Regions from separate parts of the Gordonia iterans genome, predicted to be linked through region 1. Evidence: riboswitches for the same ligand, from Rfam matches in the RefSeq annotation. Region 1 holds a riboswitch; the other holds the start of a gene.
The links. Region 1 has a riboswitch for S-adenosylmethionine ahead of C6V83_RS03640 (aminotransferase class V-fold PLP-dependent enzyme). Riboswitches for the same ligand answer to the same signal wherever they lie in the genome.

Region 2: linked by a shared signal. The riboswitch ahead of C6V83_RS06850 (bifunctional o-acetylhomoserine/o-acetylserine sulfhydrylase) and the one ahead of C6V83_RS03640 (aminotransferase class V-fold PLP-dependent enzyme) in region 1 are both predicted to bind S-adenosylmethionine.

The regions. Positions count from the first base shown of each region.
Region 1 is NZ_CP027433.1:796,185-801,945, reverse strand. It holds gene C6V83_RS03645 (inorganic diphosphatase) at 1-233, shown strand, start outside; gene C6V83_RS03640 (aminotransferase class V-fold PLP-dependent enzyme) at 297-1,571, opposite strand; SAM riboswitch class IV at 1,588-1,702, opposite strand; gene C6V83_RS03635 (isochorismate synthase) at 1,792-2,865, shown strand; gene C6V83_RS03630 (O-succinylhomoserine sulfhydrylase) at 3,152-4,351, opposite strand; gene C6V83_RS03625 (rhodanese-like domain-containing protein) at 4,363-4,776, opposite strand; gene C6V83_RS03620 (Rv0361 family membrane protein) at 4,773-5,306, opposite strand; gene C6V83_RS03615 (FAD-dependent oxidoreductase) at 5,521-5,761, shown strand, end outside.
Region 2 is NZ_CP027433.1:1,455,059-1,460,819, reverse strand. It holds gene C6V83_RS06860 (PE-PPE domain-containing protein) at 1-783, opposite strand, end outside; gene C6V83_RS06855 (cutinase family protein) at 1,041-2,678, opposite strand; SAM riboswitch class IV at 2,898-3,026, shown strand; gene C6V83_RS06850 (bifunctional o-acetylhomoserine/o-acetylserine sulfhydrylase) at 3,092-4,399, shown strand; gene metX (homoserine O-acetyltransferase MetX) at 4,470-5,630, shown strand; gene C6V83_RS06840 (DUF3017 domain-containing protein) at 5,648-5,761, opposite strand, start outside.

The sequences.
Region 1 (5,761 bases):
CCGATGAGGCCGGCGGCGACGACAAGCTGCTCACCGTGCCCGCCGGCGACCCTCGCTGGGACCACATCCAGGACATCTCCGATGTCAACGAGTTCGAGCTCAAGGCCATCTCGCACTTCTTCGAGCGCTACAAGGACCTGGAGCCGGGCAAGGAGGTCACCCCCGGCGGCTGGGTCGGCAAAGACGAAGCGCTGAAGGTGGCCGAGGCAGCGGTGGCCCGCTACGGGAACTAGCTTCCGCTCGTTGAGCCCGGCCGAGCCCGCTAGGGCTCGGCCGGTGTCGAAACGCCGCCAGGCTCAGCCGACCAGCTCCGACAGCGCCGCGATCAGGCGGTCGACGTCGTCGGAACTCGTGCCGAGGCCGAAGCTCGCCCGCACCGCACCGTCCGGGTAACCGAGGCGCCGGACCAGCGGATGAGCGCAGAACTTGCCGTCGCGCACGCCGATGCCGTGGCGCTCGCTCAGGTACTCGGCTACCTCACGGGCGGTGCGGCCCGCGACGGCGAATCCGGCGATGCCGACGCGATCGGCGACGTCGTCGAAGATGCGCAGCGGTGTGACGCCGTCGAGCTTCGCCAGGCCCGCATCCAGCCGGGTCAGCAGGTCCCGCTCGTGATAGCCGATCAGCTCGTAGCCCAGGTTGCCGATGGCGTCGGCGGCCGCGGCGATCGCGACCGCCCCCAGCACATTCGGACTGCCGGCCTCGTGGCGAGCGGCGCCGGTGTGCCAGGTGGTCTCGGTCAGGTCGACGTTGTGCGTGGCTCCGCCGCCGGCGAGGTACGGCTCGGCGGCGTCGAGCCAGTCGCTGCGGCCGACCAGCACGCCCGCGCCGAACGGCGCATAGACCTTGTGCCCGGAGAACACCACGTAGTCGACGCCGTGACTGGCCAGCGCGACCGGACGGTGGGCGACCAGTTGCGCGGCGTCGATCAGGATCCGGGCGCCGTGCCGGTGTGCCAGCGCGGTGAGCGTACGGATCGGCAGCACCTCGCCGGTCACGTTCGATGCCCCGGTGATCGCCAGCAGCGCAGCAGGTTTCGCAGTCAGTTCGGCCTCGAGGGCCTGCAGCGTCTCGGTGAACGTCGGCTGTGCGACGACGACCCGCGCCCGCCCGGTGCGCTGCCACGGGAGCAGATTCGCATGGTGCTCGATGTCGAGCACCACCACGTCGCCCCCGGCGGGCAGGATGTGCGCGGCCAGATTGAGCGAGTCGGTGGTGTTCCGGGTGAACACGACGGTGTCGTCGGCGCGACCGCCCACGAACTCGCGGACGCGCTCGCGGGCCTGCTCGTAGCGGGCCGTCGTGATCTGGGACAGCTGTCCGGCACCGCGGTGGACACTCGCGTACTGGCCGAGCGCCGCGGTGAAGGCCTCGGCCACCTCGGTCAGCGCCGGCGCGCTCGCGGCGTAGTCGAAGTTGGCGTACCGGACCTCGCCTCCGCCCGAGACCGGCACGGTCTGCGATCCCCCGACGACCGGGGCCAGGGAGGTGACCCCCGGGCAGCGGCCGTCGTCGAGTACGGGCGTTCCGAGATCGGTGGTGGTGACAGGGGTGTCCAAGACAGCGGTCATGGCGATGCTCCTCGAGAATTCGCGCTTGCCGCGGGCCGGTCGGCCGGCGGCCAGGTCGTCACCCGGAGCACCCCGCCGCGAAGGAGGGTTGCCGACCAGCTAGCCGGGGCTTGTCGCTGGCACTCGTGACCTGCCGACGAATATGCCCGATCGCCCGCCCCGGCGCGAGCGATAAAATCACGCCGGGTTTAACCGTCGGGCCTCAGATACCATCGCCTCCATGAGGGTGACCGGAGAGACTAGTTTCCTGCTCTCCCGGCCGTCGACCACGGTGCGCGGCACCGGTGTCGCCGCCCGGTATCGGTCGGTCGCCGCGGCACGCGAAGGACTCGGGGCGGGTGCCCCCGTCGTCGCCGGACTGCTCGCCTTCGACACCGCAGCCCCTGCCGCGCTGCTCGCTCCGCAGCACTGGTCCCTCACCGACCAGACCGTCCCGGGTCGGGATCCGGCACCGACCGAACCGCTGACCTGCACCGTCACCCCTTCCGGCACGCATCGGGAGCGGGTCGCCCGGGCCCTGCGGCTGATCGCCGACGGCGACCTCGAGAAGGTGGTTCTGGCCCGCACCATGGAGCTGACCTTCGGCGAGCCCGTCGACGCCGATCGGCTCGCCGCACGGTTCGCGTACGGAGCCGGGACGGCCGCGGTGTTCGCGGCGCCGGCACCGGACGACCGTTGGCTGATCGGGGCGAGCCCGGAGCTGCTGGTGCGACGCAGCGGCCGCATCGTCACCTGCCATCCGTTCGCGGGATCGGCTCCGCGGCACCGGGATCCCGTCGCCGATCGGGCGGCCTCGCAGGGGCTGCTCGATTCGGCGAAGGACCTAACCGAGCACGCGTTCGTGGTCGACGACCTGCGCGCCGGCCTGACGCCGCTGTGCACCGAGCTCGACGTGCCCGGGCGGCCCGCCCTCACTTCCACCGGCGAGATGTGGCATCTGGCGACCCCGATCCGCGGGGTGCTCGCGGACGAGTCGATCACCGCTCTGGACCTGGCGACACTGCTTTCGCCGACACCCGCCGTCTGCGGGACGCCACGGAATGCGGCGGCCGCGGCGATCACCGCGATCGAGGGCCCCCGGGAGTTCTACGGCGGCGCGGTGGGCTGGTGCGACGCTCGCGGCGACGGCGAGTGGCTGGTCGCCATCCGCTGCCTGGAACTGCAGGCCGATCGCCGTTCGGTACGCACCTGGGCGGGCGGCGGCATCGTTGCCGGCTCTGATCCCGACGCCGAAGTGGCCGAGACCGACGCCAAGTTCCGGACTGTGCTCCGCGCCCTCGGGATCGGCGACTGACGGCGTCGGATGGTGGTTTCGACACGCCTCGTCGCCTCGCTCCTCACCGGCTCAACCGGCGAAACAGTCGAAGCCGGGCCAACACAGCTCGGCCAGCGAAACAGTCGAAGCCGGGCCAGCGAGGCGGTCCCCGCGAAGCCGCTCCCGCGAAGTCGTGTCCCTACTGTGACGTAGATCGGCGAGGCTCCGATCCCGGTCCGACATCGCAGCAGGTCGGAGCCGTTCGAGCACGTTGCGGCGGGAGAACCCCGAAATCCTACGCCACAGTACGGTCACCCGAGGACGGTCAGCCGAGCGCCTGATCGAGGTCGCGGATCAGGTCGTCGGTGTTCTCCAGGCCGACCGAGAGCCGCACCATCGAATCGGTGAGCCCGATCGCGGCCCGCCCGTCCGGGCCCATCGCGCGGTGGGTGGTGGTGGCCGGGTGGGTGATCAGGCTCTTGGCGTCGCCCAGGTTGTTGGAGATGTCGACCACCTGCAGAGCGTTGAGCACCTCGAACGCGCGCTGCTTCCCGGCGAGGCCGGGTTGTTCCCCGAGTTCGAAGGTGACCACCGTGCCGCCGCCGGACATCTGCGCGCGCGCCAGCTCGTACTGCGGGTGGGAGGGCAGGAACGGGTACAGCGTGCGCGCCACCCGCGGGTCGGCGTCGAGGAACTGGGCGATCTTCAGGGCACTCGCCACCGACTGATCCAGGCGCAGCTTCAGCGTCTCCAGGCCCTTGAGCATCACCCAGGCGTTGAACGGACTCAGTGCCGGTCCCGTGTGCCGCATCAGCTCGCGGACCGGACCGGAGATGTACTCCTGCGTGCCCATCACGGCACCGCCCATCACCCGGCCCTGCCCGTCGATGTGTTTGGTACCCGAGTACACGACCACGTCTGCGCCCAGATCCAGCCCTCGTTGCAGCAGCGGGGTCGCGAAGACGTTGTCGAGTACCACCTGCGCGCCGGCGGCGTGCGCCAGATCGGCGACCGCGCGCACGTCGACGAGCGTCTGCATCGGGTTGGACGGCGTCTCGAAGAACACCGCGGTGGTCGGCACCGAGAGGGCCTGCTCCCACTGCGACAGGTCTTCGCCGTCGACGAACACCACCTCGACGCCCCACGACGGAAGGATCTCGTTGCAGATCACGAAGCACGACCCGAACAGACTGCGGGCCGCGACCAGCCGGCTCCCGCTCTTGCACAGCGCGCCGAGCGCCACGAACACCGCGGCCATGCCGCTGGCCGTGGCGAAGGCCGCCTCGGTGCCCTCGATCCGCCGCAGCCGCTCGGTGAACATCTCCACCGTCGGGTTGCCGTAGCGGGTGTAGACGAAGCGCTCGTCCTCGCCGGTGAACGCACGCTCGGCGGCCTCAGCCGAGTCGTAGACGTATCCGCTGTTCAGGTACAGCGCCTCGGAGGTCTCGAAGAATCCGGACCGCAGCAGACCGCCACGGACCGCGACGGTCTCCGGCGACACCCATTCGGGCAGGTCACGGCTCATGAGTGCTCCTTCTACGCTTGCCTCCACGGCAGACCCTCAGCGCGCCAGCCGGTGGATCCGCGGTGGCCCTGGGCGTCGAGCCCGCCTTCGAATCCGTCAAGAATGTTGTACGCCTTCGCGATGCCCGCCGCCGTGGCGGCCTCCGCCGCGGCGATCGAACGCTGACCCGAGCGGCACAGGAAGAGGACCTGCGCCTCGTCGTCGATTCCAGCTGCCCGCAGCTGGGGCACGAACGTCGGGTTCACGTCCCCACCGGGGAAGCTCAGCCACTCGACGTAGATCGTGCGCTTGCCCAACGACGACACCTCGGGCACGCCGACGAAGTTCCACTCGGCGCTGGTCCGGCAGTCGACCAGGACGGCATCGGGATCCTCGCTCAAGACCGCCCAGGCCTCCCGCGGGGTCAGGTCTCCGGCGTAGCTCACGGGTTGCACACCTTCCACTCGTCGCCCTGCTTGACCACCGTCAGTTCGGTGGACTCCTTGCGGTCCTCGGTGTCCTCCCGATGCCAGTGCACGACGACCCGAGCGGTGTCGCCCTGCACCTCCACGTCCATGTTCGGAATCACGATCGGTCCGTGCTCGTCGCGCGCGGCCCGATTCTCGTCGGTGAACTCCGCCTGCGACGGGAAGCCCGCGGTCTGCTGCTCACGCTCGCAGAACGAAGTGCGGTACTGGTCGTAGTTCAGCGAGTTGCGTGCGGTGAACGCATCGTTGACGACGTGCTGGACCTGCGCCGAGTCGCTGAGGCGGTCCTCCGGCGGGTTGACCAGGGCGATCAACAGCACGACGGCGACCAGCACGGCCACCACGCCCGCCGCGATCAGAAACGGCCACCTGCTGCCACCGGGATCGTCGTCGCCGAATTCCTCCGCGAACTTCTCCGGGTAGCCGTCCGGGTCGCGCTTCGGGTACTCGGGGTCGTCCGGGTAGTCCGCACGCTGCTGATCACTCATGATGCGCCATCCTATCGACCTCGCCGCCGACTCCACGCCTGCGGTCGCGGGACGTGCATCGTCGTACCTGCCAGATCCGCACGACCGAGTCAAGAGTTTTCCGCAGAACCGCCGTGAGTGAGGGGAGCCTCAGTTGGCGATTTTGGGCCGCGGCTCACCAGCGCATACCTTGGATGACGAAACACGCAAAATCCAGCTGAGGAAGCGACTTCCAATGAGTGAGAACAGCCGCCCGCTGCGCGTAGCGATCATCGGCGCGGGTCCCGCCGGGATCTACTGCGCCGACGCCCTGATGAAGTCGGAGACCGCTGCCGAACGCGGCGTGAGCATCGACCTGTACGAGCGCATGCCCGCGCCGTTCGGACTGATCCGTTACGGCGTCGCCCCCGATCACCCGCGAATCAAGGGCATCATCACCGCCCTGCACAAGGTCCTCGACAAGCCGCAGGTCCGGC
Region 2 (5,761 bases), 660 kb from region 1:
CGACGTGTGACCGACCGTGTCGGGCGTGCACTCCCACGACCGATCGTCGTGCACCGGCTTGTGCATGCGGGCCGGGTAATACCCGTGCTTGGTGAAGTACCCGACGACTCCGTCGAGCGCACTCACCGGACGGCGGACCGGCGACGGGAGATCGCAGATCGGATCGCCCTCCAGGCAGTACTGGGTCACCGGAACCCGCCCGAAGCCGCCCGGCCGCGGGCCGGACATGGTCAGTCCGGGAATCAGGCCGATGAGCACGTTCTCGATGCCGCGCCCGTCGTCGTTTCCGTCCCGGCGCGGGTCGGAGTACAGCTCGCCGGACAGGCCGTCAGCGGATATCCCGCGCCGCGCCTTGCCGGTGCCGGCCTCGGCGAGCACGTCGCCGGCGATGCGTGCCCCTTGCGAGTACCCCGCGACGACGACCGGCTTGCCGGGACAGCGGCGCTGGTATCCGGCGACCGCCTTCTCGGTGGCGGCTTTGCCGATCGCGACGTCCTCGTCGTACGGCGTGGGCCCGAGCGGCCACAGGTGCGTCGGATAGTCGACGTAGGTCACCTGATAGCCCTGCGCGGCGTAGCGCTTGCCGATGCCGGTGACGCCTCCGGTCGGCAACCCCTCCGCGTTGCGCGGCGCGTTGGTCCCGGCCACGATCACGGCCGCCCCGTTCCCGCAGTCGCGCGGAATCGCGGACGCCGGGGGCGCCCCGAATCCCGCGACCACCGTCGCCACCACGCCGGCGACCACCGCGCCGATCCCCGACCCTGTGCTGAATCTTCTCTGCATGGAGAGAAGGAATCCCGCGCCGGGGCGTCCCGCAACCGGAGGACACCGCTTACGGACATCGTTCAAGAGACTGTCACGCGAATGCGTCTCACGCGCTGCCGTTCGTCACATGCCGGTGAACGAGACCGCACACCGGCACCCGCTTTGTGATGTCCGACTCACCGCGGTCCACAGTGGCGAAATCCGCTCTCGCACTACCGTTTCCGGCACCCTCGTCCGACCGCCGCCGACCCCGCCTGCCGACCGCCGCGCGGACGTCAGCCGACGGCGGCCGGTTCCGGCTCGTCCACGGAAGCCGACTCCGTCTCCCGGGCCGGCTCGGCGGTCGGCGCGGAGTCTCCCTCCGGCGCGGTGCCCGGCACGGGATCGTCCGTCTCCGCGTCGTCCGTGACCGGTTCGGTCGTCGGGGCGGAGGGCGCAGGCACGACGACCCCGTCCTCCCCGTCCGGCCGGGCAGGCGCCGCGGGCGCGATCTCCGGGCCGCGACCGCGAGGCTCCGGCGCGGTCGGCACGAGGTCTGCGGGGCCTCCGGAGCGGTGGGCGTCGGCGGCTCCGGCCGTTCCGGCGACCGCGAAGGCCGCGGCGTCGTCTCCCGACGTCGTCGAGCTGCCGATCGGCCCGTCGCGACCGGTGAGCGCGATCGCGCGCCCGGCCCAGTGCTCGGCGAAGTTCACCGGCAGCAGCCCGATCGACACCAGGCTCTTCGCGAAGTCCTCGACGGAAGCGCCCATCTTCTTCAGGTCGAGTGAGGCCAGCCCTTCCAGGAAGCCGGCGAACACGAACAGGTCCGGAAGGTACGCCCCGTAGCCGAGCTGCGGCAGCGGCGGGAACAGGTTCATCACGGGAACGAGGTACGGCTGCAGGTCCGAGAGCGTCGCGTGCGGGAAGATCCGGTTGAGGTTCGGGATCATCCCCCAGAAGTCGACGACCTCGCGCGCCGGCAGCCCGACGAGCTCGCGCACCGTGTCGACCAGGTCTCCGCGCACGCCGGACATCGCCGACGGCGCACCGACGAGGCAGTGATACGAACTCGACGCGTCCTCCGGCGCCGGTCCGCCGATGCAGTCCCACTGGTTGCCGTTGGTGACCGGCGCCCACATCCGCCACGGGTAGTACCCGTGCTTGGTGAAGTAGCCGACGAAGCCGTCGATCACCCCGAACGGATCGTGCAGCAGGTCGGGCAGATCGCAGATCGGGTCGCCCTTGTAGCAGTACGAGATCACCGGGATGTCGCCGAAGCCGCCCTCGCGCGGTCCCGTCATCGTCAGTCCCGGAATCACGCCGACCAGCGCCAGTTCGATGCCGCGGCCAGCCATCGATCCCTCCTGACGCGGATCGGAGTAGAGCTCGCCCCGCACCTTCTCCTTGGACAGCTTGTGCGAGCCCGGGTGGCCGTCGACGGTGAACTCCTCGTCGTCGAGCCTGCCGTTGGCGAGGTCGGAGAGCACGTCGCCGGCCACCCGGGCACCCTGCGAGTACCCGACCACCACGACTTCCTTCTCCGGACAGTTCGTCTGGTACTCCGCGATCGCCTGCTTGGTCGCGGCCGTTCCGAGCGCGACGTCGGCGTTGTAGCCGACGGTGCCGAGCGGCCACAGCGTCGTCGGGTACTCCGGCTTGATCACCTTGTACTCGTTCGCTCCGTGATACGGGCTGTTCGGGTTGGCGGTGCCGTTCGGGTGCTTACCGGTGTAGCGCTGCTCGACGCCGATCTGCGACGCCGCGCCGTCGTCGTTGGTGCCTGCCACGATCACGACGGCGCCGGCCTTGCAGTCGTAGTCCGGTCCGCCGGCGGACGCGACCCCCACCCCGCCGGGGAGGCCGAGCGCGCCGACCACGGCGATCGCGGAGACGAGAACGACGGCGCGGACGACACGTGCACGCGAGAACTTCATGGCGGCGATCCCCCTGGGCTGCTGCCGGGGATCCCCACGAGCCCCGAGCCCGACCATTGTGAGACGCCTGTCACACTGGGAGTAAGTCCCAGAATGAGGGACACGGGTGTTGTCCGAATCGCACGCAGTAGCACACCGGAGCCGGCTCGAAAGGGGTTTAGCGCACGGCGAGAAGAGTGTTTCCAGCACCGACACACCGGTGCGATATCCTCAAGGACAGGTCATGAGTGTCAGCGCCAAGCCCCGGCTCGCTGAACGGCAACCCTCCAACCGCGGTGGGGTGCTCCGGGTGATGACCTGGTCTTTACCGCACTGAACAAGCGCGAACAGTATCGACAAGCGCGGGTCCGAAGGTCGGACCCAGACCGGGCCGAGCGGCCCGGCCGACCGAGAAGAAAGAGATCGCCTCATCCATGTCTGACGCCACCGACAACGACTGGAGTTTCGAGACCCTGCAGGTGCACGCCGGCCAAGTGGTCGGCGACACCAAGTCCCGAGCCCTCCCGATCTACCAGACCACGTCGTATGTCTTCGACGACACCGACCACGCGGCGAACCTGTTCGCGCTGGCCGAGCCCGGCAACATCTACACCCGGATCATGAATCCGACGCAGGACACCGTGGAGAATCGCCTCGCCGCCCTCGGCGGGGGCGTCGCGGCGCTGCTGGTCTCCTCCGGCCAGGCCGCCACCACCTACGCGATCCAGAACATCGTCGAGGCCGGCGGCCACGTGGTGTCCAGCCCCCGCCTCTACGGCGGCACCTACAACCTCTTCCACTACACGCTGCCGAAGTTCGGCATCGAGGTGTCCTTCGTCGACGACCCCGACGACCTCGAGTCGTGGAAAGCGGCCATCCGCCCGAACACACGCGCGCTCTTCGGCGAGACCATCGCCAACCCGCACAACCAGATCCTGGACATCGAAGGCGTCGCCGGCGTCGCCCACGATGCCGGGCTCCCGCTGATCGTCGACAACACCGTCGCCACCCCGTACCTGCTGAACCCGATCGCCCACGGCGCCGACGTCGTCGTGCACTCGGCCACCAAGTACATCGGCGGCCACGGCACCGCGATCGGCGGTGTGATCATCGACGGCGGCAACTTCGACTGGCGCGTCCAGCGCGACGGCGAGGACCTGTTCCCCGGCTTCACCACCCCGGACCCCAGTTACGGCGGCGTGGTGATCGCCGACCTCGGCGCCCCCGCCTACGCTCTCAAGGCCCGGATCCAGCTGCTGCGCGACACCGGCTCGGCGATCTCGCCGTTCAACGCCTTCCTGCTGGCACAGGGCATCGAGACCCTGAGCCTGCGGGTGGAGCGGCACGTCGCGAATGCGCAGAAGGTCGCCGAGTTCCTGGAGGCGCACCCCCAGGTCGAATCCGTCTCGTACGCCGGCCTGAAGTCCTCGCCGTACTACGAGATCGGCCAGAAGCTGCTGCCGAAGGGACAGGGCGCCGTGATCGGCTTCGAGATCGCGGGCGGTGTCGAGGCCGGCAAGAAGTTCGTCAATGCGCTCGAGCTGCACAGCCACGTGGCGAACATCGGCGACGTCCGGTCGCTGGTGATCCACCCGGCGTCGACCACCCACAGCCAGCTCTCCCCCGAGGAGCAGCTCGCGTCCGGGGTCACTCCCGGACTGGTGCGCCTGGCCGTCGGTATCGAGAACATCGACGACATCCTGGCCGACCTGGACAAGGGCTTCGCCGCGGCGAAGGCCTGAGGCGCACCGAAGAAGCCCGGGATACGACGATGACTCACCTGTCGGACGGCACGGAGGACGGAGTGCTCACGTGTCAGTGAGCTGCGACGCGACCGCGACGCTCAGCGGCGCCGACTGGACCTCCGGTCCGGACGGCGTCTCCGTCGCCGTGCCGATCGGTGATCTGGAGCTGGATTCGGGGCGGCGGCTCGAGGACGTGACGGTCAATTTTCAGCGTTGGGGCACTCCCGACGCCGACCGGAGCAACATCGTCCTCGCGCTGCACGCCCTGACCGGCAACTCGCACGTCACCGGGCCGCCCGACGAACGGTTCTCGATGGGCGGATGGTGGGACGGCCTGATCGGGCCCGGCTGCGCCGTCGACACCGGCGAGTGGTGCGTCGTGGCCCCGAACGCGATCGGCGGCTGCTACGGATCCACCGGACCCGGCACCCTCGCTCCGGACGGACGGGCCTGGGGCAGCCGGTTCCCCCGGCTCACCGTGCGCGATCTGGTCGAGTCGGAGCGTCGTGCCTTCGCCTCCCTCGGGGTGACCCGCTTCGCCGCGGTGGCCGGCGGGTCGATGGGCGGTGCACGGGCGCTGGAGTGGCTGGTCACGCACCCGGACAAGGTCGACGCCGGGCTGGTGCTGGCCGTCGGCGCACGAGCGTCCGCCGATCAGATCGGCACGCAGTCCACCCAGATCGCCGCCATCACCTCCGACGCCGACTGGCAGGACGGCGACTACTACGGCACCGGGCGCGCCCCGACTGCGGGCATGGGCGTCGCTCGCCGCATCGCGCATCTCAGCTACCGGTACGACCGCGAGCTCGACGACCGCTTCGAGAATCTCCCGCAGGGCGAGGAGAACCCGCTGGTCGACGGCCGCTACTCCGTCCAGAGCTACCTCGACTATCAGGCGAAGAAGCTCGCTCATCGGTTCGACCCGGGCAGCTACGTCGCCCTGACCCACGTGCTCAACAGCCACGACGTCGGACGCGGACGCGGCGGCATCGCCGCCGCGCTGGCCGCGTGCGAGGTGCCGACGATCGTCGGCGGCATCGACTCCGACCGCCTGTACCCGCTGTACCAGCAGGCCGAGATCGCCGCCGAACTCGGCAACTGCGTCGGAGGTCTGCACGTGGTGCACTCGGGCGCCGGCCACGACGGCTTCCTCACCGAGACCGAGCCGATCGCCGGTCTGCTCGACCAGACGATGGCGCTGGCCCGCACCGCGCGCACGACCCGCTGAACCCGTCGGACGGTCGTCTACAGCTGATCCCCGGTGCCCAGCGAGTCGATGGACATCGCCAGCCAGATCACGAGAAGTCCCGTAGACGTCATCCACGCGATGTCGAAGGGTTTGCTCCGCACCTGCAGCAG